DNA from 4 places in the Blastococcus goldschmidtiae genome. Region 4 is predicted to be linked to each of the others. Evidence: predicted binding sites of a transcription regulator. Region 4 holds the regulator's gene; each other region holds the start of a gene.
What was found. The regulator LexA, encoded in region 4, represses DNA repair genes until DNA is damaged. The targets are predictions, from matches to a motif close to TCGAACANNTGTTCGA.
Positions count from the first base shown of each region.

Region 1: the regulator LexA is predicted to act here: its motif matches at 2,166-2,181, upstream of RM425_RS05320 (HNH endonuclease signature motif containing protein).
Region 2: the regulator LexA is predicted to act here: its motif matches at 2,514-2,529, upstream of RM425_RS18325 (DUF6504 family protein).
Region 3: the regulator LexA is predicted to act here: its motif matches at 2,106-2,121, upstream of recA (recombinase RecA).

Region 1 is NZ_JAVREI010000002.1:115,027-122,189, forward strand. It holds gene RM425_RS05310 (ankyrin repeat domain-containing protein) at 100-345, shown strand; gene RM425_RS05315 (hypothetical protein) at 364-525, shown strand; gene RM425_RS05320 (HNH endonuclease signature motif containing protein) at 582-2,162, opposite strand; gene RM425_RS05325 (GNAT family N-acetyltransferase) at 2,302-2,790, opposite strand; gene RM425_RS05330 (AI-2E family transporter) at 2,967-4,487, shown strand; gene RM425_RS05335 (ATP-binding protein) at 4,506-4,949, shown strand; gene RM425_RS05340 (DUF350 domain-containing protein) at 4,992-5,411, shown strand; gene fabG (3-oxoacyl-ACP reductase FabG) at 5,532-6,299, shown strand; gene RM425_RS05350 (GDSL-type esterase/lipase family protein) at 6,353-6,970, shown strand; gene RM425_RS05355 (cation:proton antiporter) at 6,974-7,163, opposite strand, start outside.
Region 2 is NZ_JAVREI010000017.1:17,377-24,539, forward strand. It holds gene RM425_RS18315 (DNA polymerase III subunit alpha) at 1-1,552, opposite strand, end outside; gene RM425_RS18320 (SAV_6107 family HEPN domain-containing protein) at 1,626-2,102, opposite strand; gene RM425_RS18325 (DUF6504 family protein) at 2,102-2,425, opposite strand; gene RM425_RS18330 (YbaK/EbsC family protein) at 2,645-3,157, shown strand; gene RM425_RS18335 (GNAT family N-acetyltransferase) at 3,154-3,741, shown strand; gene RM425_RS18340 (phytoene desaturase family protein) at 3,743-5,413, shown strand; gene RM425_RS18345 (carotenoid biosynthesis protein) at 5,419-6,231, shown strand; gene RM425_RS18350 (glycosyltransferase) at 6,228-7,163, shown strand, end outside.
Region 3 is NZ_JAVREI010000025.1:39-7,201, forward strand. It holds partial or broken gene RM425_RS20805 (cytochrome ubiquinol oxidase subunit I) at 1-255, shown strand, start outside; gene RM425_RS20810 (regulatory protein RecX) at 320-949, opposite strand; gene recA (recombinase RecA) at 954-1,985, opposite strand; gene RM425_RS20820 (DUF3046 domain-containing protein) at 2,203-2,397, opposite strand; gene RM425_RS20825 (LPXTG cell wall anchor domain-containing protein) at 2,454-2,564, shown strand; gene RM425_RS20830 (MFS transporter) at 2,549-3,835, opposite strand; gene RM425_RS20835 (ATP-dependent helicase) at 3,956-7,163, shown strand, end outside.
Region 4 is NZ_JAVREI010000007.1:12,838-20,000, forward strand. It holds gene hflX (GTPase HflX) at 1-189, shown strand, start outside; gene RM425_RS11545 (phosphatase PAP2 family protein) at 250-972, shown strand; gene RM425_RS11550 (hypothetical protein) at 944-2,020, shown strand; gene lexA (transcriptional repressor LexA) at 2,095-2,862, opposite strand; gene RM425_RS11560 (LysM peptidoglycan-binding domain-containing protein) at 3,071-3,649, shown strand; gene RM425_RS11565 (hypothetical protein) at 3,781-4,626, shown strand; gene nrdR (transcriptional regulator NrdR) at 5,085-5,567, shown strand; gene RM425_RS11575 (vitamin B12-dependent ribonucleotide reductase) at 5,712-7,163, shown strand, end outside.

The sequences.
Region 1 (7,163 bases), on a different contig from region 4:
CAGACGCCGGCGGGGCGCGGTGCGCGCGTGTCCGGCCCGTCGGACGGACGCCGAGTACGCCCGTCCGGGCCGTCCGCCGCGCCGCCGCTGCCTCCTACGATGCCCGCCACGAGCATCGGCGGCTCGTCCACCGGAACCGTCCAGGCGGGTCACCTCGTCGACCTGGCGCGGCAGGGCGAGACCGAGGTGCTGGCGGCCTACGTCGACGCCGGCGTCCCGGTCGACCTGACGAACGACGCGGGAGACACCCTCCTAACGCTCGCTGCGTACCACGGTCACGGCGACACGGTGGCGGCCCTGCTGGCCCGGGGTGCGGACCACGCCCGGGTCAGCGACAAGGGGTAGACGGCGCTGGCCGCGGCGATGTTCAAGCAGGCCGAGGGCGGCATCCGGCACCTGCTGGCTGCTGGCTGCTGGCTGCTGGCTGCCGGCGCCGACCCCGACCGTGGCGACCAGACGGCGCGGGACACGGCCCGGTTCTTCGGCCTGACGGCCATGACGGAACTCCTCGACGCACCCAGGTGAACGGAGCCCTCGGCGCCCCAGAGAACCCGGCACCACGCGTACCCCCCGCAGCGGCCTCAGAAGGGCGGCGGGGTGTCGTCGGCCGGTGTGGGTGGTGGCGCCGGGAGCGCGCGTTGTGCGTGCACCAGGCCGGGTGGTCGGGTGGTCCGGGTGATGCCGGACGGGGTGGTCACGCTGAGCGTGCCGTCGGGGCGCATCTGGAAGCGCCAGCCGCGGGCGAAGGTCTTGAGCCGGTGGTGGGTGCGGCACAGGCAGCAGAGGTTCTGGCAGGTGGTGCGGCCGCCGCAGTCGTAGGGGAGGACGTGGTCGGCGTCGGTGCGTCCGGCGGGTTGCCCGCAGCCGGGGTGACGGCAGGTGCGGTCGCGCATGCGGATGAACCGTTCCTGCGCGGGGGTGTGTACGTAGCCGGTCGCTTCGGGCGGCGGCCCCAGCACCGGACACTCGCAGGCGACGTCCCGCCCGTGCATCCGGCAGCCGCGGGCCAGCCGGGCGAGTTCGGTGGCGGTGGCGGTGGCCAGCAGTGCGCCGTCGTCGTCGGTGATGGCCACCGTCAGGCTGCCGCCGGGTGGCGCCTGCACGCCGAGTGCGCTGAGCTGGGTGAGCAGTTCGCGCAGGTGGGCGGCGGTGATCGGGGTGCCGTCCACGGTCGGCGTCGCCTCGCCGGCCGCCGCTCGATCCACCGCCTGACCACGGGCCCGTTCCGCCCCTCGGCTCCAGGCGCTGCCCACCGCATGCCCCTGGTCCGGTGTGCCCGGGCAGTCCGGGCAGTCCGGGCGGCGCAGGGCCGACAGCGGTGCGGTGATCGTGAGGTGGCCGGTCATCGCCGGGCGGGAGGTGTTCCAGGAGCGCAGCACCAGCGCGGCGTGCGCCTCGGCGCGCAGCACGCCGATCGGCCGGTCGTCCCCGCCGGTGGCGGCCAGCTGCGCGGCCTGATCGATCGTGGACCACATCGCCGCGGCCACCGGCGCGGGCAGCTCACTGGTCAGCGCCGACATGCCGTCGGTCGTCGGGTACAGCCGCACCGCGGCGCGCTGCTCGGCGTCGATGCGGCGCTGCTCGGCGAACTCCTCATCCGCCGCCTCCGCCGCAGCGACCAGCCGGTTGCGCAGCTTCCCCGGCGACAGGCCCGCGGCCAGGGGCAGCACCGCGGGCACCACGGCCGCGAGGACCTCGTCCGAGGCCGTGGTGAGGACGTCGGCGAACACCCCGGCGCGGTACCGGTCCAGCCGGCCGGCCGTGCACTCGGCGTGCACCGCGGGCATGCGCTCCACCAGCTGATAGGCCTGCGCGGCCGTCCGGGAGGCGAACGACCGGGAGCAGTTCAGCACCATCCCCAGCTCGTCGGGGAAGAACTCCGAGGTGCCCGGCACCGGCGACCCGCCACCGCGCCGCCGCGCACCGGGATGCCCCGGCGGCGGATCATCGGTGTCGGGCCGGGCGGCGGCCAGCGCCATGACCAGTTCGGCCTCGTAGGCGGCGTCCATCGCCTTGCGGGCCTGCACCCGCTGCAGCTCCACGGCCACCTGCTCGGCCGAGAGCAGCTCGACCGGCAGCCGCTGCACCGACGGCGGACGCTGCATCAGCCAGCCGACCAGGACGCCCTCCACCACGGAGCGCTGCACCACGGTCGCCGACATGGACCGAACATACGTTCGAGGTACGACAGTTTTGCCGTGCCCGGTGTCCGGTGCCCGGTGCCCGGGGATCGACGCCTGCGCTGTGAGGCCGGTTCCTCCGCCCGGCGAACGGTGGCCGGGGCGCGATGCCGGGTCGGCGTCAGGACATGTGCTTGACGAGCACCCGTTCGTCGTAGCTGATGCCGTGCTCCACGGTGTGGATCACGCGGTCGGTCACGACCCACCCCGCACGTCCGTAGAAGGCGATCGCCGCGTGGTTCTCGACCCGGGTGTGCAGCTCCAGCTCCGTGTGGCCGACAGTGGCGAGCATCGCCTCGCCCAGCGCGAGGAGGCGCCGGCCGAGACCGGTGCCGTGGTGGTCGGGATCGACGAACAGGTGCACCAGCCGGTGCCCGCTGATCGTGACGTGCCCGATCGGCGTGCCGTGTGCCACGGCCACCCGCGTCGTGCAGTCGGAGCCCGGCCGGAACCAGTCGTGGAGCTGCTGCCGGGTGCCCGCGCGGTCGGGCGGCTGGAACCCGCCGGCGGACGGCCGGCCGGCGTAGGTCATCACGAAGCAGCGGTGGTGGTAGTCCTCCACCGCATCGGCGTCGGCCGGCGTCGCCGGGCGGACCGCGACGGCATCCATGCGTCGACACTGGCACGCCGGCGCCCGATGCGGGCGGGAGTTCCGGTGCCGGTCCGGGACGTCGGCTGCCGCCCGTCCCGGACGTCGGTCGACGCACGCGCCCGGCGCCGGGATGCGCGGGCATGGGTGGACACTCCAGGGGTACGAGCCCGCGATCCAGGGGAGGGGGTGGCCCGGTGGCGCGACCTGCGGTGCACGGCAGGGGGCAGGAGCCGTCCCGCGCGCTCGACCCCAGCGCTCAGGGCCCCGCCGAGCCGCCCGCCGCCGCCACGCCCACCTCCGACCCGCTGTCCACCGGTTCGGCAGTCGACGGCGCCGCCGAGGTGCAGCCACCGGCCGACGACGCCGGACAGCAGGCCGACGACGACGCCGGCCGGCCGGCCGACGACGCCGACTTGCTGGCCGCGGCCGACGCGGGGGCGGCTGCTCCGACCGCCACGGGAGCCACCACCGCCACCGAGGCCCTGGGTGGATCGCCCACCGGCCTGCCCCGCTGGCTGCTCGTGCTGGGTGGGCTGGCCGCAGCGACCATCGCCATCGCCGGGCTGCGCGAGGTCGCCTGGCTGGCCGCGCCCATCCTGCTGGCGCTCGTCGTCGTCGTCGGCCTCATGCCGGTCTCGAGCTGGCTGCGTCGTCACGGCGCGCCGCGCTGGGTGGCGACGACCGTCCTGCTGCTCCTCGTCTGGGCCGTCCTGCTCGGGTTCGTCGCGCTGCTCGTGGCCAGCGTCGCCCAGCTGGCCGCTCTCCTCCCGGACTACGCCGACCGGGCCGAGGAACTCCTCGACGGGGTGGTCGCCGACCTCAACGACGCCGGCCTGGTCTCGGGACAGCTCTCCGACCTCGTCGAGCAGATCGAGTACGGGCAGGTGGTGGGGCTGGCGACCGACCTGCTGGGGCGCATCACCGCGGCGGCCAGCACCCTGATCCTGCTGCTCTCCGCGCTGGTCTTCATGGCCATCGAGTCCAGCGGATACGGCCGGCGGCTGGTGCTCATCGCGCGGGAGCGGCCGCACCTGCCGGTCGCCTTCAGCCTCTTCGCCCAGGGCACCCGCAGCTACCTGCTGGTGAGCACCGTCTTCGGGGCGGTCGTCGCGGTGGGCGACGCGATCGCCCTGGCCATCCTCGCCGTGCCGGCCGCGCCGCTGTGGGGGCTGCTGGCCTTCATCACCAACTACGTGCCGAACATCGGGTTCGTGCTCGGCGTCGTCCCCCCGGCGCTGCTCGGGCTGCTCGCCGGCGGCTGGGGCGAGCTGATCGCCATCCTGGTGATCTACACGCTGCTCAACTTCGTCGTGCAGACGCTGATCCAGCCGCGGTTCGTCGGGGACTCGGTCGGCCTGTCGATGACCGTCACCTTCATCGCCCTCCTGTTCTGGGGCTGGGTGCTCGGGGCGCTCGGGGCGCTGCTGGCGATCCCGTTGACCTTGCTGGTCAAGGCGCTGCTGGTCGACGTCGACCCGCGTGGTCACTGGCTGGACGCCCTGCTCCGGGAGGAGCCGCGGGCGCCGAGGACCTCCCGTGCCCGGCGCCGGATGCACGCCCGGCGGTCTGCGCTCGCCTCCGTGCGCCGGCTGCACCAGCCCCGGCGGCTGCCCGGCGAGGAGCTCGCGCCGGCCGGCGACGCCGGTACGCCCGCACCGGTGGGCGACGCCGGTACGCCCGCACCGGTGGGCGACGCCGGTACGCCGGTGCGCTGAGTGCCGGAACTGGTGGTCGTGGTCGGTCTGCAGGGCGCCGGCAACAGAAGGACCTCCCTGCCCCCCCCACCGCTCGCAGGCTCGCGACGGGCCCCTGCACGGAGGCCTGACGCGTGCCCGAGGCGGGAGGCGCGGCAGTGCCGCGTGGTGGCCGAGCTGCTCGCCGCCGGCCGCAGCGTCGTCGTGGACAACACCAACCCCTCGGCCGCCGAGCGCGCGCCGCTGATCGCGGCGGCCCGGGAGGCGGGCGTGCCGGTGCAGGCGGTCTGGCTGGACACGCCGCTGGACGTCTGCCTGGCGCGCAACGCCAGGCGCCCCGAGGGCACCCGCGTGCCGCTGGTGGCTGTGCACGCCGCCGTCGCCCGGTTCCAGCCGCCGACGACCGCGGAGGGGTTCGACCGGGTCGACGTCCTCGGCCCGTCGCAGGGCCCGAGGGATGCGACGGGGGAGGGCGTGCGGTAGACACGGCAGGCCGTTCCCCCCGACGTCCCGGAGGTCCCCCTCGTGCTGGCCAGCATCGGCTACGCCGCCGCCTACACGGGCGTGGGCATCGCGCTCCTGGCCCTCGGCTTCGTGGCGCTCGACCTCCTCACCCCGGGCCACCTGGGGCGGCACATCTACCAGGAGGGATCGATCAACGCCGGCATCGTGCTGGCTGCGGGGTTCCTCGGCCAGGGCGCGATCGCGTTCACCACGATCTGGACCAACGCGACCGACGGCTTCGGCCGGGCGCTGTGGTGGACCGTGGTCTTCGGCGTCGTCGGCGTGCTCCTGCAGGCGGTGGCCTTCCTGGTGCTCAACCTGGTGACGCCGGGCTCCCTGGGATCGTCGCTGGTCCAGGTGCGGTTCCACCCGGCGAGCCTGGTGAGCGCGGCCAGCCAGCTCGCGGTCGCCGCCATCATCGTCGCCTCCATCTGGCCCTGACGGGGGCTGCTTCCCCCGTGTGACGGGCGACTCACGCCCTGGCCGTAAGGTGCCGGGCAGCTTGTCGTCCCCGCTCGGTCGGGGACCGACGCACGAGCAGACCTGACGAGAGGAAGATTCATGAGCGAGGCAGTGAACAGCACCCGGGCGGCCATCGTGACCGGCGGCGCGCGCGGCATCGGTGCCGCCACCGCGCAGCGGCTGGCCAAGGACGGGTTCGCCGTCGCCGTCCTGGACCTCGACGAGGCGTCCGCCCAGGGCACCGTCGACGCGATCCAGGCCGCCGGGGGCAAGGGTCTGGCCGTCGGGGCCGACGTCAGCGACGCCGAGCAGGTCCAGGGCGCTGTCGACCGCATCGCCGCGGAGCTCGGCGCGCCGGTCGTGCTGGTGAACAACGCGGGCGTCCTCCGCGACAACATGCTGTTCAAGATGAGCGACTCGGACTGGGACATCGTCATGAACGTGCACCTCCGTGGTGCCTTCCTGATGTCGCGCGCCGCCCAGAAGCACATGATCGAGGCCAAGTGGGGCCGGATCGTGAACCTGTCCAGCACCTCGGCGCTGGGCAACCGCGGCCAGGCCAACTACTCCACCGCCAAGGCCGGCCTGCAGGGCTTCACCAAGACCCTGGCCATCGAGCTCGGCAAGTTCGGCGTCACCGCCAACGCCATCGCCCCCGGCTTCATCCAGACGGAGATGACCAAGGCGACCGCCGACCGCATGGGCATCCCCTTCGACGACTTCATCAAGGGCGCCGGGTCGCAGATCCCGGTGCAGCGCGTCGGCCAGCCCGAGGACATCGCGCACCTCGTGTCGTTCTTCGCCAGCGAGGGCGCCGGCTTCATCTCCGGCCAGGTCGTCTACGCCGCGGGCGGCCCGAAGGGCTGACCGCAGGACCCCTGCACGAAATCCAGCGGGCCACGGACGGCGTTGTGCCGTCCGTGGCCCGTTCCGTTGTCCGCCTCCTCGTCCTCGGCGACTCGATCGCCTTCGGCACCGGCGCGCTGCGCGCCGAGCACGCCCTCGGCCCGCGGCTGGCCGCCGCGCTGACCGGGGACGGGCACGACGTCGACCTGCACGTGCTCGCGGTGCCGGGCGCGGTCTCTGCGGACCTCCCGCGGCAGGTGCGCGCGGCCGCGCCGCTGGCAGCCGATCTCGCGCTGATCGTGGTCGGGGCGAACGACATCGTCCGCCTCGTCCCGCCCGAGCAGGCAGCGGCCTCCCTGGACGCGGCGCTCCGCACGCTGAGGGCCGGCGGGACCGACGTCGTCCTGGTGCCGGCACCGGACATGTCCAGCGTGCCGTTCGTGCCGCCCGCGTTCCGCCCGCTCGTCCAGGGGGCGTGCGCGCAGCTGCAGCAGCGGCAGGCCGCCGTGGCACGGGCGACCGGCGCGACCGTCGCGGCGGTCGCCGACGTCAACCGGGCCTTCGGTGCCGATGCGGCCCTCTTCGCCGCCGACCGCTTCCACCCGTCGTCCGCGGGATACGCCCGCATCGCCGCCGCGCTGACCCCTGCCGTCCTCGCCGCCGCCCGCGCCCGTCGGGAGACGGCGGCCTGAGCCTCAGGCGGCGAGGGGCGCCGGACGGCGCAGCGCGGCCGGCTCGGCGAAGCGGGTGAGGACCGGGCCGGCCACCGCGAGGATCAGCACGTAGGCCGTGGCGATCGGGCCGACGTCGGCCAGCCCGGCGGTCACCGCGAGCCCGGCGATCACGATGGAGAACTCGCCGCGCGCGACCAGGGCCGTCCCGGCG
Region 2 (7,163 bases), on a different contig from region 4:
CGTGCACCTGGTTGGCCCGGATGTGCGGGAAGGCCTTGGCGACGGCGTCGATCTCGGCCTGCGGAAGGCTCAGCGCGGCGCCGACGTCGCGGATCGCGTGCCGCACCCGGTAGGTGTCCATCATCGAGATGCAGCTGACCCGGTCGGCGCCGAAGCGGTCGAGGACGGCGTCGTAGACCTCCATCCGCCGCGCGGACTCCACGTCGATGTCGATGTCGGGCAGCTGGTGGCGCAGTGGCGAGAGGAACCGCTCCATCAGCAGGCCGTAGCGGATCGGGTCGACGTCGGAGATGCCGAGCAGGTAGGTGACCAGGCTGCCGGCACCCGAGCCGCGCGCCGCCGCCCGAACCCTCAAGCTCTTGATGAGGTCGACCACGTCGGCGACGGTGAGGAAGTAGGAGGGGTAGCCGAGGGAGTCGATCACCGCGAGCTCCTCGTCGAGCCGGGTGCGCACCCGCTCCGACGGCGCCATCCCGCGCCGGCCCAGTCCGGCCTCGCAGCGGGCCCGCAGCACCTGCGAGGAAGTCATCCCCCGCTCGGCGGACGTGGTGACGACGTCGAGCTCGGGATAGCGGACGCTGCCGATGCCGAGGTCGTCCCGCGGATCGACGGCGCACTGCTCGGCCAGCCGCGCGGTGCGCTCGAGCAGTCGCAGGGCGGCGTCCCGGTCGGGGCCGACGAGGTCCTCGGCGACCTGCGCCATCTCCTTGCCCGACTTCAGGTAGCCCTCGGCGGTGCGCCGGTCGACGTGCCGCAGGTCGAGCGGGACGAGCCGGCGTGCGGCGTCGAGGACGTCGGCGGTCGGCGCGTCCAGGGCGTCGACGTACCGGACCGCGTTGCTGAGCACCACCGGCACGCCCTGCTCGGCGGCGAACCGGAGCATCGCCTGCGCCCGCTGCCGGTCGCCCCGGCCGCGGTGGTGCACGACCTCCAGGGCGAGGTCCGTCCCGAAGACCGCTCGCCAGGTGTCCAACTGCGTGGCCGCGAGGTCGGTGCGGCCGGCGACCAGCGCCCGCCCCACCGGGGAGTCGGGACCGAGCAGGGCGACCAGCCCGGTGGCGTGCTCGGCGGCCATGGCCAGCGAGCTCACCGGCTCACCGCGGGTGCCGCGCAGGTGGGTGCTGCTGGTGAGCCGGCACAGCGACGACCAGCCGGCGCCGTCCCGGGCCAGGAAGGTGGTGCGCGGCAGCCGGAGGTCGACCGCCGCCCCGCCCCGGGCCGGCGCCCGGCGGGTGCCCGGCGGGGTGGATGCGTGCAACCGGGGCGCCCGCGCGCCGGATGCCGCGCCGCCGAGGGCGTGCGCGAGCGCCGGGGGCACGGTGGTGTCCAGCGCGGGGGCGACGGCGAGGTCGACCCCGAAGATCGGCCGGATCCCCGCCGTACGGCAGGCCAGGGCGAACTTGACCGCCCCGTAGAGGCCGTCGCGGTCGGTGAGGGCGAGGGCATCCATCCCGTGCTCGGCGGCGCGCGCCACCAGGTCGGCGGGGTGGTTGGCCCCGAACCGCATGGAGTAGCCCGACGCGACGTGCAGGTGGACGAAGGGGTCGCTCACGTCGTCGCCTCGCTGGCGCTCGTCGACTTCGTTCGCGGGACTGCTGTGCTCCCGGGTGAGCTCGCGAGCTCGCTCACCTCCGCGGCTCGGACGAGGTGCCGCCGACGACCCGGGGGCGCGGGTAGGTGGGCTCGGCGCGGACGCCCAGGCACCTCTCCACGACCGCGAGGAAGGTGCCGACGTCCCGGACGAGGTCGTCGGCCTCGCGCTCGCTCACCGCGGAGGACAGCCCCGCCTCGGCGGCGGCCCTCTTCGCCGCGCCGGCAGCGAAGAACGTCGCCCACTCCCCCAGTTCCGGGGCGACCTGCTCGAGCAGCACCCAGGCGCTGCGCGGCCGGCGGCGTCCACCCTCGGGCCGGGTCCGGGCGGCCAGCACGGCAGCCGCGCCCCGCAGCGCCCCGAGGTGCGCGGTGGCATAGCGCTGCCGGACGTCGGCGCAGCCGGCGGCCTCGGCCAGCCCGCGGTGCGCCTGGTCCAGCAGCGTGACGGCGGCGGCGGGCAGCGCCGGGGGCAGGGGCAGCTGATCGGCCATCAGGGGTCGCGCGCCCATCAGTCGTGCACCCGGACGAGCCACCAGCGGTTTGCCGCGGCGTCCCAGGACAGGTCGAAGACGCCGGCGAAGTCCGTCCGCGAGCGCCCGGCCCGCACCGCCTCCACCCGCCACACCTCGCGCGGTGCGACGAGATCGGCCGACGCTCCCCCGCCCCCGGAGTCGCGCTGCCACCAGGGAGAGGTCTCCACCCACGAGTCGAGCAGCTCCCCCACGAGGTAACGGGACTGCCCGCGCCAGAACTGCAGCGGACCGAGTGCGCCCCGCTCCACCTGCACCTCCTCGCCGACCCGATCGACGGCCTCACCGAGCACCCGGCTCATGACGGACCTCCCCAACGTCTCCAGCGCCCCGCCGTCCGCACCACCCCGTGGGGAAGGCCGGGGATCAGTGCGAACGGCGTCTCCTCGTTCGAACGCGTGTTCGAACGAGGACCAGTAGACCGGAGCCCGGAGACGTCGTCAAGACGGCTGTCGCGTGTCACGCGTCCGTGCGGCGGGAGGGGTTCCGCACGACGCCGGGACCGGTGGCAGGATCAGCGCATGCCCTCGCCCGCGCACCCCCGGGCCGCCGCGGTCGGCCGGCTGCTGCAGGAAGCGGGCGCGACCGGCCGGGTGCGCGTGCTCCCGGCCGAGGTCCGCACCGCCGCGGCGGCGGCCGCCGAGCTCGGCGTGCCGGTGGGCGCGATCGCCAACAGCCTGGTCTTCGTCGCCGCCGGGCAGCCCCTGCTCGTCCTGACCAGCGGCGCGCACCGGGTCGACGAGTCCAAGGTGGCCACCCTGCTCGGCGTCGGCTCCGTCTCCCGCGCGCCGACCGAGCTGGTCCGCCGGGTGACCGGCCAGCCCATCGGCGGCGTCGCCCCGATCGGCCACCCCGAGCCCCTGGGCACCCTCGTCGACGTGGAGCTCGCCCGTCACGAGCAGGTCTGGGCGGCCGCCGGCCACCCCGCCACGGTGTTCCCCACCACCTACGACGAGCTCCTCCGGCTCACCGCCGGCACCCCCGCCGAGGTCGGTGCGGACGCGGAGCACGCCGCGGAGGCGGTCGGTCCATGACCGACACCCGGCCCGACACCCGGATCGTCGAGCTGCCGATCCCCTGGCTGCGCGACCACATGCACGAGGCGCTGGCGATCTACGGCCTGGCCATGGGCTACGAGTCCGCGGTCGTGGCGGGCCGCTACGGCTACGCCATGCAGCACACCGACCGCCCCGGCTTCCGTGCCGTCGGCGCCTTCGCCGCCACGGCTGACGGCGAGCAGCTGGTCGGCTTCGGCTACGGCTACCGGATCGCCCCGGGCCAGTGGTGGCACGACCAGGTCCGCGCGGCCCTGGACCGGCGGACGGCGAAGAAGTGGCTGCCCGGCGCGTTCGAGGTCTGCGAGCTGCACGTGCACCCCGAGCACCAGAGCCGCGGACTGGGCCGGCAGCTGCTGCACGCGCTGGTGGCCGACGCGGACGCCCCGGTGGCCCTGCTCTCCACCCCCGATGCCGACACGAAGGCGTTCCGGCTCTACCACGCCGACGGCTTCGTCGATCTCGCCCGCGGCTACCACTTCCCGGGCGACCCCCGGCCGTTCGCCATCCTCGGCGTCCCGCTCCCCATGCATCCGCGCGACCCGCACCCGGCGAACAGCTGAGGTGACCTCCCTCCCCGACACCGCCGTCGACGTCGTCGTGATCGGCTCCGGTCACAACGGCCTGGTCGCGGCCTGCTACCTGGCGCGCGAGGGGCTGGCGGTCGAGGTCGTGGAGTCCGACGACGTGCTCGGCGGTGCGGTGTCGACCGTGGAGCGCTGGCCGGGCGTCCGGGTCGACCGCGGCTCGAGCGCGCACGTGATCATCCGGCACAGCGGCATCGTCGAGGAGCTCGACCTCGCCGCGTCCGGTCTCCGCTACCTGGACTGCGACCCGTGGGGATTCGCCCCCGCCCCGGCCCCCGGGGACCCCGGGCCGGACGGTCGGCCGCTGGTGTTCTCCGTCGACCTGGACGCGACCTGCGCCTCGATCGCGGCGGCCTGCGGCGAGGACGACGCCGCCGCCTACCGCGAGTTCGTCGCGGTCTGGGGCCCGCGCAGCCGCGCCGTCGTCGCCTCGTTCGGCCGCCGGCCCAGCGCCGGCGGCCTGGTCCGCTCCTTCTGGCCGCTCGGCGCACCCCGGGAGGGCCGGGCGCGCACGCCCGGCGGCGATCTCGCCGTCGACTTCCTCGGGTCCGGCGACGCCCTGCTGGACCGCTGGTTCCGCAGCGAGCGGCTCAAGGCGGCCCTCGCGTGGTTCGGCGCCCAGTCCGGGCCACCGATGTCCGAACCCGGCACCGCCGCCATGGTCGGCTGGGTCGCGCTGCTGCACGACGTCCCGCCCGGGCACCCCGTCGGCGGCTCCGGCGGGCTGACCGCGGCGCTGCGACGACGCCTGGAGGACGACGGCGGACGGGTGGTGCTCGGGGACGGCGCCGCCCGCCTGCTGGTCGACGACGACGGCACCGGCCCGCGGATCACCGGTGTCGAGACGGAGTCGGGACGCCGCATCTCCACGGGCACCGTGGTCGCCGCGTGCCACATCGGGGTCACCCGGCGCCTGGCCGGCGAGGACGCCCCGCCGACGCTGGCCGAGGCCGACCCGCCCGTGGGCAACGGCTTCGGGCTGGTGGTGCGGGCGCTCACCACCGCCCCGCCGAGCTATCCGGGCGCGACTTCCGAGGAGTCGCTACAGGGACTGCAACTGCTGTGCACCGACCGCGCCCAGCTGGCCGCCGCCCACGGCGACTGGGGCGCCGGGCGGGTCCCGCGCGAGCCGGTGCCGCTGGCGATGTCCTTCTCCGCCAGCGACGACACGCTCGCGCCGGCCGGTTCCCACGTCGTGACCATCTGGGGCCAGTGGTACCCCTACGCCCTGGCCGACGGTGCCGACTGGGATGCCCTCGCCGACGACGAGGCGCAGCGCCTGGTCGAGGCGGTCGACCGGTCCGCGCCCGGCTTCGCCGACTCGGTACAGCGGCTGTACGTCCAGACCCCGCTGGCCCTCGAGCGGGAGCTCTCCCTGCCCCGCGGCAACGTCATGCACGTCGAGATGGGGTTGGCCAGCATGTTCGGGTTCCGCCCCACGCCTGCGCTGTCCGGGTACCGGGTCCCCGGGCTGCCCGGGCTCTACCTGGCCGGCGCCTCCACGCACCCCGGCGGTGGGGTCTCCGGCAACTCCGGCCGCAGCGCGGCCCGGGTGGTGCTCGGCGACCGGTCGCGGGCCGCCCGCGCCCGCGCGGCGGCCGGCCGTGCCGTGCGGCGGGTCGCCGGCCGCGTCCGGGGCGCACGGTGACCGCGGTGGCCGAGGCCCCGGGGACGCCGGTCCTGCACGGATCGGGGGCGCGGCGGGCAGCACCCCTCGCGCTGGCGGCTGCGCTCGTGAGCACGGCGATCGCCTATCCGCTCACCAGCGGCGACACCCGGAACGCGGTCAGCTGGGCGATCGTGCTGCTGGGCGCGACGCTCTCGGTGCTGCACGCCTGGCTGAGCCGGGGACCGCGTACCGGCGTCGGCGTGCTGGCGCTCGTCGGCGTCGTCGCGGTGGGGTTCGAGAGCATCGGCCTGGCCACCGGCTTGCCCTACGGCAGCTACTCCTACAGCGACACCCTGGGCCCGACCCTGCTCGGCGTCCCGTTCCTCGTCCCGCTGGCCTGGCTGATGATGGCCTGGCCGAGCTGGCTGCTCGCCGTCCGGCTGGCCGGTCCGGTGCGCGCGGCGCGGCGGCGGCCGGCCCGCATCGCCTGGGCCGCGGCTCTCTTCGCCGCCTGGGACGTCGTCCTGGACCCGCAGATGGTGGACGCCGGCTACTGGACGTGGGCGGACCCCGATCCCGGGCTGCCGGGCATCGACACCGTGCCGCTGACCAACCTGGCCGGCTGGCTGCTGGCCGGGGCGGTCCTCATGACGCTGCTCGACGTCCTCGTCGAGCGCACCGCCGCTCCACCGGCCGTCGGCGACGCCGCCCCGCTCCTCGCGATGGCCTGGATGACGCTCGGTGGTGCGCTCGCGCACGCCGGCTGGCTGAAGCTGCCCGGGTCGGCCGCCTGGGGCGCCGTGCTGGGTGCCGCGGTGCTCCTCGTCCTCGTCGTCCAGCGGCCCCGGCACCGGTGAGCGGCCGGCTGCTGCGCGGGCTGGCGGCGCTGTCCGTCGCGGGCGCGGCGCACGCGGCGCTGAACGTCGCGCTGCTGCGCCGCCCCCCGGCCGCCCCGGCGCCGGTGGGCAGGACGGTGGCCCTGGTCGTCCCGGTGCGCGACGAGGCGGAGAACGTCCTCGACTGCCTCGCGGCGGCGCTGGACCAGCGCGGGGTCCCCGACCTCCGGGTGGTCGTCGTCGACGACGGGTCGACCGACGGCACCGCCGCCCTCGTCGCGGCACATCCCGACCCCCGCGTGCGGCTCTTCTCCGCCCGGCCGCCGGAGCCGGGCTGGCTCGGCAAGCCGAACGCGTGCGCGCAGGGCGCGGCCGAGACCGACGCCGACGTGCTGGTCTTCCTGGATGCCGACGTCCGCCTGATGCCCGACGCGGTCGCCGCGGCCGTCGCGGTGCTGGACGACGCCGGGCTGGACCTGGTCTCCCCCTGGCCACGGCAGCTGGCCGGCAGCGCGGCGGAGCGGCTGGTCCAGCCCCTGCAGCAGTGGCTGTGGACCACGCTCCTGCCGCTCCGGCTGGCCGAGCGCTCGGCGCGACCCTCCCTGGCGGCGGCCAACGGGCAGTTCCTCGTCGTGCGGCGCGCGGCCTACGAGCGGGCCGGCGGGCACGCCGCCGTCCGCGGCGAGGTCGTCGAGGACGTCGCCCTCCTGCGTGCCGTCAAGACGGCCGGTGGGCGCGGGGTCGTCGTCGACGGGTCGAACCTCGCCGTGTGCCGGATGTACGACGGCTGGGCGGGCGTGTGCGAGGGCTACGGCAAGTCGCTGTGGGCCGCGGTCGGAGGCTCGCCGGCCGCCGGGCTGGCCGCGGCCGGCGTGCTCACCGCGGTCTGGGTGCTGCCCGCGGCCGCGGCACTGCGCGGCTCCCGGGCCGGGCTGGTCGGCTACGCCGCCGGC
Region 3 (7,163 bases), on a different contig from region 4:
CTGCGCGATGACCCGTGGGGCCACGGCAACTCCCTGGAGTGGGCCACCTCCTCCCCGCCCCCGCGGCACAACTTCGTGGAGATCCCCCGTATCCGCTCCGAGCGCCCCGCCTTCGAGGCGCACTACCCCCACCTCACCGACCGGCTCCAGGCCGAAGCCCACGCCGGCAAGCGCCACGAGCCCTACGCCGGGGTCAGCGAGGTCGGCGCCAGCGCCGGCCCCCGGCAGGGTCCCAACGACCCCGACCCCACCTGAGGTCGGCCTCCGTGAAGGGTCCCGACGCGAGCCTGCGAGCGGTGGGGGGCACGGGGGTCCTTGCTCAGGGCAGCAGGGCGTCCTCGTCGAGCTCGTCGAAGCCGGGAACCGCCGCGTCGTAGGCGCCGACGCCGTCGAGGGCGTCGCGGACCACCCCGGCGGCCAGTCCCCCGCTGTAACCCTTGCGGGCCAGCATGCCCATCAGGCGGCGGGTCGCGGTGACCCGGTCGAGCCGCTGCATGCTGGGCAGCTTCCGCTCCACGAGCCGACGGGCCGTCTCCCGCTCGTCGTTGTCGTCGACCGCCATCACGGCGGTGGCCGCCACGTCGTCCTCGACGCCCTTGGCACGCAGTTCCGCCTTCAGCGCCCGGCGGGCCAGACCGCGACCGGACTGACGCGAGGTGACCCAGGCCTGGGCGAAGGCCTCGTCGTCGATCAGCCCCACCTCGGCGAGACGGTCGAGGACCGCCTCGGCCACGTCCTCGGGGACGTCGCGCTGGGCCAGGAGATCGGCCAGCTGCTGCCGGGTCTTCGGTGCGCCCGTCAGCGCCCGCAGGCAGAGGTTCCGTGCCACGGATTCGGGGTCGGCCATCTCCTCGACCGCCCCGTCGGCGCCGTCGGCCGGAGTGGGTCGCCGCCGCGTGCCCCAGGAGTTCCCGGAGCCGCGGCGGCGCTCACCCGAACGGTCGGTCACCGGCTCAGAAGTCGACCGGGTCGGCCACCGGCGCGTCGAGCTGGGGCCCGATGCCGAGCTTCTCCTTGATCTTCTTCTCGAGCTCGTCGGCGAGGTCGGGGTTGTCCTTCAGGAAGTTGCGCGAGTTCTCCTTGCCCTGGCCCAGCTGGTCACCCTCGTAGGTGTACCAAGCACCGGACTTCTTCACGAAGCCCTGCTCGACGCCCACATCGATGAGCCCACCCTCGCGGCTGAAGCCCTGACCCCAGAGGATGTCGAGCTCCGCCTGCTTGAACGGCGCGGCCACCTTGTTCTTGACGACCTTGACGCGGGTGCGGCTGCCGACGGCCTCGGTGCCCTGCTTCAGGGTCTCGATGCGGCGGACGTCCAGGCGGACCGACGAGTAGAACTTCAGCGCACGACCACCGGTGGTCACCTCGGGTGAGCCGTAGACGACGCCCACCTTCTCGCGCAGCTGGTTGATGAAGATCGCCGTCGTCCCGGAGTTGCTCAGGGCGCCGGTGATCTTGCGCAGCGCCTGGCTCATCAGCCGGGCCTGCAGACCCACGTGGCTGTCACCCATCTCCCCCTCGATCTCGGCGCGGGGCACCAGGGCGGCGACCGAGTCGATGACGAGGATGTCGAGCGCACCGGAGCGGATCAGCATGTCGGCGATCTCGAGGGCCTGCTCACCGGTGTCGGGCTGGCTGACCAGCAGGGCGTCGGTGTCCACGCCGATGGCGCGGGCGTACTCGGGGTCGAGCGCGTGCTCGGCGTCGATGAAGGCGGCGATGCCGCCGGCGGCCTGCGCGTTGGCCACGGCGTGCAGCGCGACCGTGGTCTTGCCGGAGGACTCCGGGCCGTAGACCTCGACGACACGGCCACGCGGGAGACCGCCGATGCCGAGCGCGATGTCGAGGGCGATGGACCCGGTCGGGATGACCTTCATGGCCACCTCGGGGCTGTCGCCCAGGCGCATGACCGAGCCCTTGCCGAACTGCTTGTCGATCTGGGCGAGGGCCATGTCGAGGGCCTTGTCGCGGTCGAGTGTCGCCATGGTGGTCACCTTCGGTTCGCGGGAAGCGGGTCGGGACCGACGCTAGGACGAGCCACCGACAGTTCTCGGATCGCGACCGGGGTTGTGGAGATCCCGATCGCCTGTGGACGTCACTGTAGGCCGAACACCTGTTCGACTGCCAGGCCGACACGCCCGTGTCGTACGACCGGCGGACCACCGGTCACACCGGCACCGGCGGGCCCGTGCCGGAGCCGGTTCAGCGCTCCCGCGGAGGTACGTCGTAGGCCTCGCAGATGGCCAGCCACACCTTCCGCACGGGGACGCCGGCGTCGATCGCCTCGAGCGCGCTGCGCCCGCCGAGATCGGAGAAGAGGTGGTCACGGGACACGCTCTGGGCACGCATCGCCCCGAACTGCTCGTCCAGACGGGACCAGAACTCCTGCAGGCGCACGCCCCGACGCTAACGCGTGGCCGCCACCGGGCGCTCTCCCCACCTAGGGTCCGGGCATGCTTCCTGGCACCGGGTCGGAGACCCTCGACGTCCTGCTGCAGATCGGCATCATCGGCGCGCTGCTGGCGACGCTCGTCCTGCTGATCAGGAACTACCGGGACCGCTGAGGGCGCAGCGCGACCGAGGCCCACACCACGGCCAGCGGGACGACGAGCACCGCCGACACCCCCGAGACCAGCCCGAAGCCGCCCCAGGCCAGGAGCGGGCCCCCGATCGCGCCGGACAGCGCCGCGCCCAGGCCCATCAGCAGGTCGGTCCCGCCCTGTGCGGTCGGTCGCAGGTCGGCGTCCACAGCACCGGTGACGAGCGTGGAGCCGGCGATGAGACCGCAGGACCAGCCCAGCCCCAGGAGCAGGAGCCCGACCCCGAGCCGGACCGAGTCGGACGGTCCGGCGGTGCCCGCCACCGCGGTGGCGAGGAGCAGGAGGAGGCCGCCCAGCGCCACGACCGACGGGGCGCCCATGCGGTCGGCGAGCGCGCCGACGAGCGGGGAGAAGAGGTACATGCCGGCCACGTGCACGCTGATCACGAGGCCGACGACGCGCAGGACGGCGTCCTCGGTGCCACCTGCGTGCCCCATGTGCACCGGCGTCATCACCATGACGCCGACCATCACCGAGTGGGCGACGACCACGGACACCAGGCCGAGCCGGCCGGCGGGCGTGGCCCACACCGCCCGGAGCGCCGGACGGGTGGCCGTGCGCACCGGCGGCGCGCCCGTGCCCCCGCCCAGGCGCCGTGCGAGCAGCAGCGGATCGGGCCGGAGCAGCGTCAGCAGGCCGGCGGCGACGACGGCGAACACCACGGCCGAGACGACGAAGGCCCCGGCCAGGGCGGGCAGCCCGAGCGCGGTGCCGAGGTCGGCGCCCGGCGCGGCCAGGTTGGGGCCCAGGACGGAGCCGACCGTCGTCGCCCAGACCACCAGCGACAGCGCCCGGCCGCGGTGCTCCGGCGCGGCGAGGTCCGCCGCCGCGTACCGCGCCTGCAGACCGCACGCCGTGGAGGCACCGAAGAGGAAGAGCCCGACCAGCAGGAGGAGCAGCGAGGAGACGGTGGCGGCCGCGACCGTGAGCACCGCGCCCAGCACGCTCAAGGTGTAGCCGACGGCGAGCCCGCTGCGCCGGCCGGCGGAGCTGCTGATGCGGGCCAGGGGGACGGCGAGGACGGCCGCACCGAGGACGCCGGCGGTCTGCCCGAGACCGGCCGCGCTGTCGGTGCCGGCCACGTCGCGCGCCAGCAGGCCGCCGGCCGTGATGCCGACGGTGACGCCGAGCCCGGCGAGGGCCACGCTCCCGCCGAGCACCTGCACGGTGCGTCGCTGCACCGCCGCGACCTCGATGACGTCGGACGACCCGAGGGGCTGGACTGCCGGTCGCATGCCGGCAGTGTGCCGCAGACCCGCCCCCGGGTCGCCGCCCTTTCCCGGGCGGGTCCCCGGTCGGGCGGTCGCCGCGGTCACGACCGGCGAAGTGTCGTACCCCACGGGGACACTGACTCCGTGGCCCGCCGTCCGTCCCCCACATCCACGCTCGACCGGTTCTCGGAGCCGACCCGCGCGTGGTTCACCGGTGCGTTCCAGCAGCCCACGGCCGCCCAGGACGGCGCGTGGGACGCGATCAGCAGCGGTGAGCACGCCCTGGTGGTCGCCCCCACCGGTTCCGGCAAGACGCTGGCCGCCTTCCTCTGGTCCCTGGACCGGCTCAGCATGACGCAGCCCGCCGACGAGCAGTCCCGCTGCCGGGTGCTCTACGTCTCCCCGCTCAAGGCGCTCGCGGTGGACGTCGAGCGCAATCTGCGGGCCCCCCTGACCGGGATCGGCCAGGCCGCCGCCCGGCTCGGCCTGCCCCGCCCGGAGATCCGGGTCGGCATCCGGTCGGGCGACACCCCGGCCGACGAGCGGCGCGCCTTCGCCAAGCGACCCACCGACATCCTCATCACCACCCCGGAGTCGCTGTTCCTGCTGATGACCAGCGCCGCCCGGGAGGCGCTCCGCGGGGTGGAGACGGTGATCCTCGACGAGGTGCACGCGGTCGCGCACACCAAGCGCGGCGCGCACCTCGCCGTCACCCTCGACCGGCTCGACGAGCTGCTGGAGCGCCCCGCCCAGCGGATCGGCCTGTCGGCCACGGTGCGGCCGATCGAGGAGGTGTCCACCTTTCTCACCGGGGGCCGGCCGGTGCGCGTGGTGGCGCCCACCTCCACCAAGCGGTGGGACCTCTCCGTGGTCGTGCCGGTCGAGGACATGAGCGAGCTGGGCCAGCCCACCGGCGAGCTCGAGGGCTCGGCGGCGGGCAACCAGCCGCGCAGCTCCATCTGGCCGGCGGTCGAGGAGCGGGTGCTGGACCTGGTCGAGGCCCACCGCAGCACCATCGTCTTCGCCAACTCCCGGCGGCTGGCCGAACGCCTCACCAGCCGGCTCAACGAGCTGGCCTACGAGCGCGCCACCGGTGAACCGGTCCCGCCGGGCACCAACGCCGCCGCGCTGATGGCCCAGGCCGGTTCAGGCGGGGGCACGCCCGAGGACTTCCAGCCGGTCGCCGCCGCCCACCACGGGTCGGTGTCCCGCGAGCAGCGGGCGATCGTCGAGGAGGCGCTGAAGTCGGGGCGGCTGCCCGCCGTCGTCGCCACCTCCAGCCTGGAGCTCGGCATCGACATGGGCGCGGTCGACCTCGTCGTCCAGGTGGAGTCCCCGCCCACCGTCGCCGCCGGCCTGCAGCGGGTCGGGCGCGCCGGTCACCAGGTCGGCGCGGTCAGCCGGGGGGTCCTGTTCCCCAAGTACCGCGGCGACCTCGTGCAGTGCGCCCTGGTCGCCGAGCGCATGAAGGCCGGCGCGATCGAGTCCGTCCGCTACCTGCGCAACCCGCTGGACGTGCTGGCCCAGCAGATCGTCGCCATCGTCTCGGAGCGGCCGCGCACCGTCGACGAGGTCGCGGCGCTGGTCCGCCGGTCCGCCGCCTTCGGCTCGCTGCCGGACTCCGCGCTGCACGCCGTCCTCGACATGCTCGCCGGCCGGTACCCCTCCGACGCCTTCGCCGAGCTGCGGCCCCGCCTCACGTGGGACCGCGTCACCGACACCCTCACCGCCCGGGCCGGGGCGCAGCGGCTGGCCGTCACCAGCGGCGGCACGATCCCCGACCGCGGCCTGTTCGGGGTCTTCCTCGTGGGCTCCGAGGGCACCGGCGGCCGGCGGGTCGGCGAGCTGGACGAGGAGATGGTCTACGAGTCCCGCGTGGGCGACGTCTTCCTCCTGGGGTCGTCGTCCTGGCGCATCGAGGACATCACGCACGACCGCGTGCTCGTCACGCCCGCCCCGGGGCAGCCGGGCAAGATGCCGTTCTGGCACGGCGACGCACCAGGCCGTCCGCTGGAACTCGGCCGGGCGCTCGGCGCCTTCCTCCGGGAGGTCGGGACGGCGACGCCCGAGGCCGGTCTCGAGCGGGCCCGGGCGGCCGGCCTGGACGAATGGGGCGCGGCCAACCTGCTCGCGTACCTGACCGAGCAGAAGGCGGCGACCGGCCACCTCCCCGACGACCGCATCCTGCTGGTCGAGCGGTTCCGCGACGAGCTGGGCGACTGGCGGCTGGTCGTCCACTCCCCCTTCGGCGCCCAGGTCAACGCGCCCTGGGCGCTCGTGCTCGCCGCGCGGCTGCGCGAGCGGTACGGGGTCGACGTCGCCTCGATGCACTCCGACGACGGCATCGTGCTGCGGCTCCCCGACACCACCGGCGAGCCTCCCGAGGCCGACCTCGCCGTCCTGGACCCGGACGACGTGGAGCGGGAGGTGACCGCGGAGGTCGGCACGTCGGCGCTGTTCGCCAGCCGGTTCCGCGAGTGCGCCGCCCGAGCCCTGCTCCTCCCCCGCCGCGACCCGCGCCGGCGCACGCCGCTGTGGCAGCAGCGCCAGCGCGCGGCGCAGCTGCTCTCCGTGGCGAGCGAGTTCGCCTCCTTCCCGATCACGCTGGAGGCCGCCCGCGAGGTCCTGCAGGACGTCTACGACGTGCCGGGGCTCGTCGAGCTGATGACCGACGTGCGGTCCCGCCGGGTCCGGGTGGTCGACGTGCAGACCGACACCGCCTCGCCGTTCGCCCAGTCGCTGCTGTTCGGGTACGTCGGCCAGTTCCTCTACGAGGGCGACGCGCCGCTGGCCGAGCGCCGCGCCCAGGCCCTGGCGCTGGACACCGGCCTGCTCGCCGAGCTGCTCGGCCGCACCGAGCTGCGGGAGCTGCTCGACGGCGAAGCCATGGCCGAGATCGAGGCGGAGCTGCAGCGCCTCCCCGCGCAGCGGCACCCCCGGGACGTCGACGGCGCCTCGGACCTGCTGCGTGGCCTGGGCGACCTCACCGTTGCGGAGGTGGCCGCCCGCGGGGTGCCGGAGGAGTGGCTGACCGAGCTGGTGGACTCGCGGCGGGTCCTCCGCGTGCGCATCGCCGGGGAGGAGCGGCACGTCGCCATCGAGGACGCCGGCCGTTTCCGCGACGCCCTCGGCACCGCCCTGCCGGTGGGTGTGCCGGAGGTCTTCACCGAGCCGGTGAGCGACCCGCTGGGGGACCTCGTGGGCCGGTACGCGCGCACCCACGGCCCCTTCCAGCCCCCCGAGGTGGCCGCCCGTCTCGGCCTGGGCGTGACCGTGGTCCTGGCCACGCTGCAGCGGCTCACCAGCACCGGCCGGCTCGTTTCCGGGGAGTTCCGGCCCGGAGGCACCGGTC
Region 4 (7,163 bases):
CGCCTGCCGCACCCCGACACCGACGTCGACGTCCTGGTGCCCTACGACCGCGGCGACCTCGTGGCCCGCGTGCACCGGGACGGCGAGGTGCTGGCCGAGGCGCACGAGGCCGGGGGTACCCGCCTGACCGCGAAGGTCGACGGTGCGCTCGCCGCGGCGCTCGAGGAGTTCGCGGCGCCAGTCGGCTGAACCGCCCGCGGCGCCCGGCGCTCGGATCACGGTCAGGTCACGGACCGGTACGGTGAGCGGGTGACGAGCGGCGTGGTGTGCGACGCCGGCGTGCCCGAGCGCACCCGTGCGGTCTCGATCGGGCGCCCGCCGTGGTGGCTGCTGCTCCTCGCCCTGCTCGTGGCCGGCCTGGTCACCGCCGACCTGCTCGCCGGCGGGGCCCTGGAGCGGCTGGACCTGTGGGTCTCCGACGTCGTCCGCGGCTGGGGACTGCGCGACTCGGCCGCCTATCCGGTCATCTGGGCGATCACCCAGCTCGGCGGTCGAGGCACGATCCTCATCGTCCTGGCCGTGCTCGTCGGCTACCTGGCCTGGCGGCATCGCACGGGGATGCCGCTGCTGCGGGTCCTGCTCGCGCTGGGCACGCTCACCGTCGGCGTCTACGCGGTCAAGTTCGGTACCGGTCGGACCGCGCCCGGGCACCCCGACGAGCTCTTCTTCCACGTCGACGGCGCGTCGTTCCCCTCGGGGCACGTGGCCAACGCCGTCATCATGTGGGGAGTCGCCCGCTGGCTGGCCGTCGAGTACGAGATGCCTGTCCGGGTGCAGCGCGCGTTCTGGTGGCTGAGCGTCGTCGGACCGGTCGCCACCGGCGTCTCGATGGTGTCGCTGGACTTCCACTGGGTGACCGACGCGGTCGTCGGTGCCGCCGTGGGCGTGCTGCTGCTGGGCGTGGTTCATGCACTGGACGCGATCGTTCTGTCACGCTGGGTTCGTGCCCGACCAGGCCGGCAGACCGCGTAGCGGCTTCGGAGGACGGCGTGCCACCCGCGCCGTAGGGCTCGTGGTGGCGGTCCTCCTCGGCTTCTCGCTGCCCGTCGTGGGGGCGACCGTCGCCGTCGCCCAGGAGCCGGACGCTCCTGCACCGGCCGTCCGGTGCCAGATCACGGATCCCGCGCTGGCGGAGATCTCCGGGCTGGTCGACCTCGGCGAGCGCATGCTCGTCATGAACGACGGCGGGGACGCGCTCAGCGTCTCGGTGCTCGACGCCGGGTGCCAGGTGCTCGAGACGCGGACCGCCGCCGTCGACCCCTACGACCCCGAGGATCTCGCCCTGGGCGCCGACGGGACCCTCTGGCTGGCCGACGCCGGGGACAACAACTCCGTGCGCTCGACCGTCGCCCTGCTGGCGCTGCGGCCGGACGGGTCCGCGGCCGTGCACCGGCTCAGCTACCCCGACGGCGCCCACGACTCCGAGGCGCTGCTGCTCGCGCCCGACGGCACCCCGTACCTGGTCACCAAGGACGTGCTGGGGTCCAGCGGTGTGTACCGGCCCACTGGCCCGCTGTCGGCCGAGGCGGCCGTTCCGATGGAGCGGGTGGCGACGGTCAACATGACGCTCACGGGGACCCCTGGCGGCCCGGTGGGACGCGCCGGGCAACTGCTCGTCACCGGGGGAGCGGTGGCGGGCGACGGGCACGCACTGGCGTTGCGCACCTATACCGATGCCTACGTGTGGCCGCTGTCGGGCTCGGACGTCGTGGGTGCCCTGGCCGGGACCCCGGTACGGGTTCCGCTGCCCGAGTCACCCCAGGGCGAGGCGATCAGCTTCACCGGGGACGACGCGCAGCTGGTCATCGCCAGCGAAGGCGTGCCCAGCGAGGTGGTCGTGGTGCCGATCTCCGCGGTCACGCCGGCGTCCGCCGCGGCGCCGGCCGACGGCCCGGTGCCCAGCCTGACCGAGCTCACCAGCTCGGGCAGGTCGCCGGTCACCTCTGCGCTGATCGCGGCCGCCGTGGCGACCCTCGTGGTGTGGCTGGTCCCCAAGCTGCGCCGTCGCCCGCGGTCCTGAGTCGCCGCGCCTGCCGGCACCCCGCCCGGGCGACCGCCCGCTGGTGCGGCCGGTGACCCGGACGGGGCCTGGGGTCAGACCCTGCGCAACACCGAGACGACGCGGCCCAGGACCGTCGCGTCGTCGCCGGGGATCGGCTCGTAGGCCGGGTTGTGCGGCAGCAACCAGACGTGCCCGTCGCGCCGCTTGTAGGTCTTGACCGTCGCCTCGCCGTCGATCATCGCGGCGACGATCTCGCCGTTCTCCGCCGTGGGTTGCTGGCGCACGACCACCCAGTCGCCGTCGCAGATGGCGGCCTCGACCATCGAGTCGCCGACGACCTTGAGCATGAACAGGGTGCCCTCGCCGACCAGCTCGCGGGGCAGCGGGAAGACGTCCTCCACCGCCTGCTCGGCGAGGACGGGACCGCCGGCGGCGATCCGGCCGACCAGGGGCACGTACGTCGGGGCGGCGAGCGGCTCGTCGGTGCCGGCCACCGGCTCGGCGAGCGGCGCCACCGGACGCGAGGTGTCGCCCGGCAGCCGGACGTCGAGGGCGCGCGGGCGGTTGGGGTCCCGACGCAGCCAGCCCTTCTTCTGCAGGACCGAGAGCTGGTGGGCCACCGAGGAGGCCGAGGAGAGGCCGACGGCCTCGCCGATCTCGCGCACCGAGGGCGGGTAACCGCGCCGGTCGATGGAGTCCCGGATGACCTCCAACACCCGGCGCTGGCGCTGGGTCAGCCCGTCGCCGTCGGCGCCGCGGTCGGGGAAGGAGCGCACCGACGCGCTGCCGTTCTCCGTGTCCGGTCCCGACGCCGTGCTGCGCGTCCGTCGGCCGCCCGACGTCCCGCTGGTCTCCGCCACGTCTCCTCCTCGCGGGCTGCCGGTGCAGCCGTGCTGGTCGCGTCCCAGGAACCGTAGCGCCGATCACGCCTGCTTTCAAACAGGTGTTCGAAGACGGCCGTCGTGTCGGGTCGCTTCTGTCGGTGGCGTCCGGTAGACATCGCACAGACGTTCGATTCGAACAGCCGTTCGAAGACCGTGGTGGACGTGCGGGTCGGGAGGAGTGGTCGTGGGAAGTGTGGCGCAGGCCGTGGTGGAGTTCGACGAGGCGGTGCAGGCGCCGTGGCGCCCGCCGCTGGCGGGTGGAGCCGGACGACAGGGGCGGTTGCGCGCGGTGCCGGACCTGCTGCACGACCCGGCTCCCCTGGCCCGGGGTGCCGGGCGTTCAGCGGTCGGTGCTGCGGCCCACCGCGGGCACCCGGCTGCGGCACGGGTGCGCAGGCCGCATCCGGCGGGCTCGACGACGCCGCGACGACCGGCGCCGTACCGCGCCGGCGGCGACCCGCGGGTGGCGCCCGCGCTCCGGCTGACCCGGCGCGCGCGGCGGCTGGGCGTGGTGCTCGGCCTGGCGGTCGGGGTCGCCCTCGGGTCCTGGGTGGGCTCGGTCGTCGCCGGGGGCCAGGACGGCGGGCTGCGTCTGGCCGGGGAGAGCAGTGTCGTCGTGCAGCAGGGCGACACGCTCTGGTCCATCGCCGGCGCGGTCGCGGACGAGGGGGACGACCTCCGTGCCGTCATCGCCGAGATCCGGGCCCTCAATGGGCTTCCCGACGCCACCCTGGTCCCCGGTCAGCTCCTCGTCCTGCCGTGACCGGGGGGGCCACGCGCATCGGACGGCTGCGCGACAGGGCAACACCTCTCCAACCTGGGGCGACGAGTTCGTCAATGATCAGCCCGGGCGCCTTCACGCACCGTCGCGAACCGAACGCTTACGGTCATCGCGTGTCAGGTCCCACGGAGAGCCGCGCCGCTGTGTTCACCCGTTCCCCCCAGTCCGTCGAGGTCTACCAGGCGGGTACGTGGTGGCAGGGCGAACTGCTGGGTTGGCGGCACGACGCCTCGGGAACGTGCCAGATGTGGGTCCGGGTGGTCGTGGGCGGCGTCGAGGAGACGGCGTGGATCGATCTCGCCGCGCTGCGCCTGCCCGAGCGGGACCTGTCCCCGGCCACGGAGCCCAGTCGCATCGACTCCCGCGTGAAGCAGGAGCTCCCACCTGCCCAGGCGGTCTCGGCCTTGCGGGGCCGTCCGGTGAGCGGGAACGCCGACGCCACCGCCGCGCTGCCCTTGATCCGTGACGAGGCGCCGCCCCCCGCGGGGAGCGCCGCTGCCGCGGCGCCCGCCGCATCCGGGACGCGCCCGGGTGGACGCCGGCGCGCTCCGGAGGACGCGGACGTCCAGGTCGTCGTCGCCGCGCAGGTGCCGGTCCCCGCCGGTCGTCACCGGGCCCCCGGTGACGAGGGTCGGCACCGTGCGGCCGACACCGAGGTGTTCGCGGCGGTCGCCGACGAGGCGGAGCCGGTCGCGGCCGTGTCGGCGGAGGCGCGCCCCGAGGCGGAGTCGCGGCCGCAGGCCGAGTCGCGCCGCGCGACCCGTCCGCACGTCGGTGGGGGATGGGCGGTCTTCGCGCGCACGGCGCGCCCCGAGGAGTCCTTCGGCCGCCCGGAGGTCTGCACCGGCCGGATCGACGCCGAGCCGGACCTGCTGACGCGTCCGATGCGACTCGGCGACCTCGGCCCGTCCTCGGGTTCCCGGCGCCCGCGGGTGAGCGGCTCTCTCTCCGGCGTCTGACGCCACCACCGGCGCACCGCACGGCCGCCTGGCCGGCCGGCGCGTGTCCGGACCGCCATGGCGACCGTCGACCGTCGTCGCCGGACCCGAGCCGTGATCCGCGAAGGTGCACTCGGCGGTCGACCTCCCCGCTCCGCGTGCTCCGCAGGGACGGTGTCGGCCGGGTGCGGGACGGTTCGGCGCGCAGTTTTCCGGCGCGTCCCCGGGCGTGTCGTGTGACAGGTGGAGTGCCCTGTTCCTGCGGGTGACAGCCGGGTCAGAGCGGAACACGCCGACAGGGACATCGCTTGCACATCTAGTGGGGCCCGACTTAGGGTTCCACTAGATCTAGTAGTTACAGAGCTGTAAGCCGCGTCCACAGGCCGGTCCTCAGGTTCTCCCCGCGACGTCCACCGGATGTCCCCAGGAGGGTCCACAGGACGACCCGGGCGAGGAGCCGCGAAGGGAGGTGGACCGCGATGCGCTGCCCGTTCTGCCACAACCCCGACAGCCGGGTGATCGACTCGCGGGAGGCCGACGAGGGGGCCACCACCCGTCGTCGCCGTTCGTGCCCCCAGTGCGGCCGGCGGTTCACCACCGTCGAGGAGGCCGTCCTCGCCGTCGTGAAGCGCAGCGGCGTCAGCGAGCCGTTCAACCGCTCGAAGGTCGTCGCCGGCGTGCGCCGGGCCTGCCAGGGCCGGCCGGTCGACGAGGACCAGTTGGCCCTGCTCGCCCAGCAGGTCGAGGACACCATCCGCGCCACCGGCGCGGCGGAGGTCCCCGCTCACGAGGTGGGACTGGCCATCCTCGGGCCGCTGCGCGAGCTCGACGAGGTCGCCTACCTCCGCTTCGCCAGCGTCTACCGCGCCTTCACCTCGGTGGCCGACTTCGAGAAGGAGATCGCCGAGCTGAAGGCCCGCCCCGCGGGCGGTGCCGAGACCGGGCCGCCCGGCAGCTCCTGAGAACTGTCAGTACCGACCGCTAGACAGCACGTCGGGCACGTCGATCGCGGCTCTTCCCCAGCCCTCCGATCCACCACCGCGCGGCTCCACGGCGCGCACCGAGCACCACACCGAGCACCACACGACCAGGGAGAGCTCCACACCATGACCGAGACCGACGACCGCTTGGCCGGCACCCGCGCGCGGCGCACCCCGAAGGCGCCCAGCCGCAAGGGCCTCAAGATCAAGCGCGTCTTCACCACCGCCGGTGTGCACCCCTACGACGATGTGACGTGGGAGCGCCGCGACGTCGTCATGACCAACTGGCGCGACGGCTCGATCAACTTCGAGCAGCGCGGTGTCGAGTTCCCCGCCGAGTGGAGCATCAACGCCACCAACATCGTCACGACCAAGTACTTCCGCGGCGCCGTCGGCACCCCGCAGCGCGAGACCAGCCTGCGCCAGCTCATCGACCGGGTGGTGCTCACCTACGGTGCGGCAGGCCGCGAGCACGGCTACTTCGCCACCGAGGGCGACGCCGAGATCTTCGAGCACGAGCTGACCTGGATGCTCATGCACCAGTACTTCAGCTTCAACTCGCCCGTGTGGTTCAACGTCGGCACGAGCTCTCCCCAGCAGGTCAGCGCCTGCTTCATCCTCGCCGTCGACGACGAGATGGACTCGATCCTCAACTGGTACCGCGAGGAGGGTCTGATCTTCAAGGGCGGCTCCGGTGCCGGCCTCAACCTCTCCCGCATCCGCTCGTCCAAGGAGCTGCTCTCCTCCGGCGGCACGGCCTCGGGCCCGGTCAGCTTCATGCGCGGCGCCGACGCCTCCGCCGGCACCATCAAGTCCGGTGGCGCCACCCGGCGTGCGGCGAAGATGGTCGTCCTCGACATCGACCACCCCGACATCGAGGAGTTCATCGAGACCAAGGCGCGCGAGGAGGACAAGATCCGCGCGCTGCGGGACGCCGGGTACGACATGGACCTCGGCGGCAAGGACATCACCAGCGTCCAGTACCAGAACGCCAACAACTCCGTGCGCGTCTCCGACGAGTTCATGCGCGCCGTGGAGGAGGGCACCGAGTTCGGTCTCCGCGCCCGCATGGACGGCTCGGTCATCGAGACCGTCGACGCCAAGACGCTGTTCCGCAAGGTCACCCAGGCCGCCTGGGAGTGCGCCGACCCGGGCATCCAGTACGACGACACGATCAACGACTGGCACACCAACCCCGAGACGGGCCGGATCAACGCGTCCAACCCCTGCTCGGAGTACATGAGCCTGGACAACAGTTCGTGCAACCTGGCGTCGCTGAACCTCATGAAGTTCCTCAAGGCCGACGGCACCTTCGACTCGAAGAACTTCGTCAAGGCCGTCGAGCTGGTCATCACCGCGATGGACATCTCGATCTGCTTCGCCGACTTCCCGACCGACCCGATCGGTGAGACGACCCGCGCCTACCGCCAGCTGGGCATCGGCTACGCCAACCTGGGCGCGCTGCTCATGGCGACCGGCCACGCGTACGACTCGCGGGGTGGCCAGAGCCTGGCCGCGGCGATCACCTCGCTGATGACCGGCACCGCGTACCGCCGCTCGGCGGAGCTCGCCGGCATC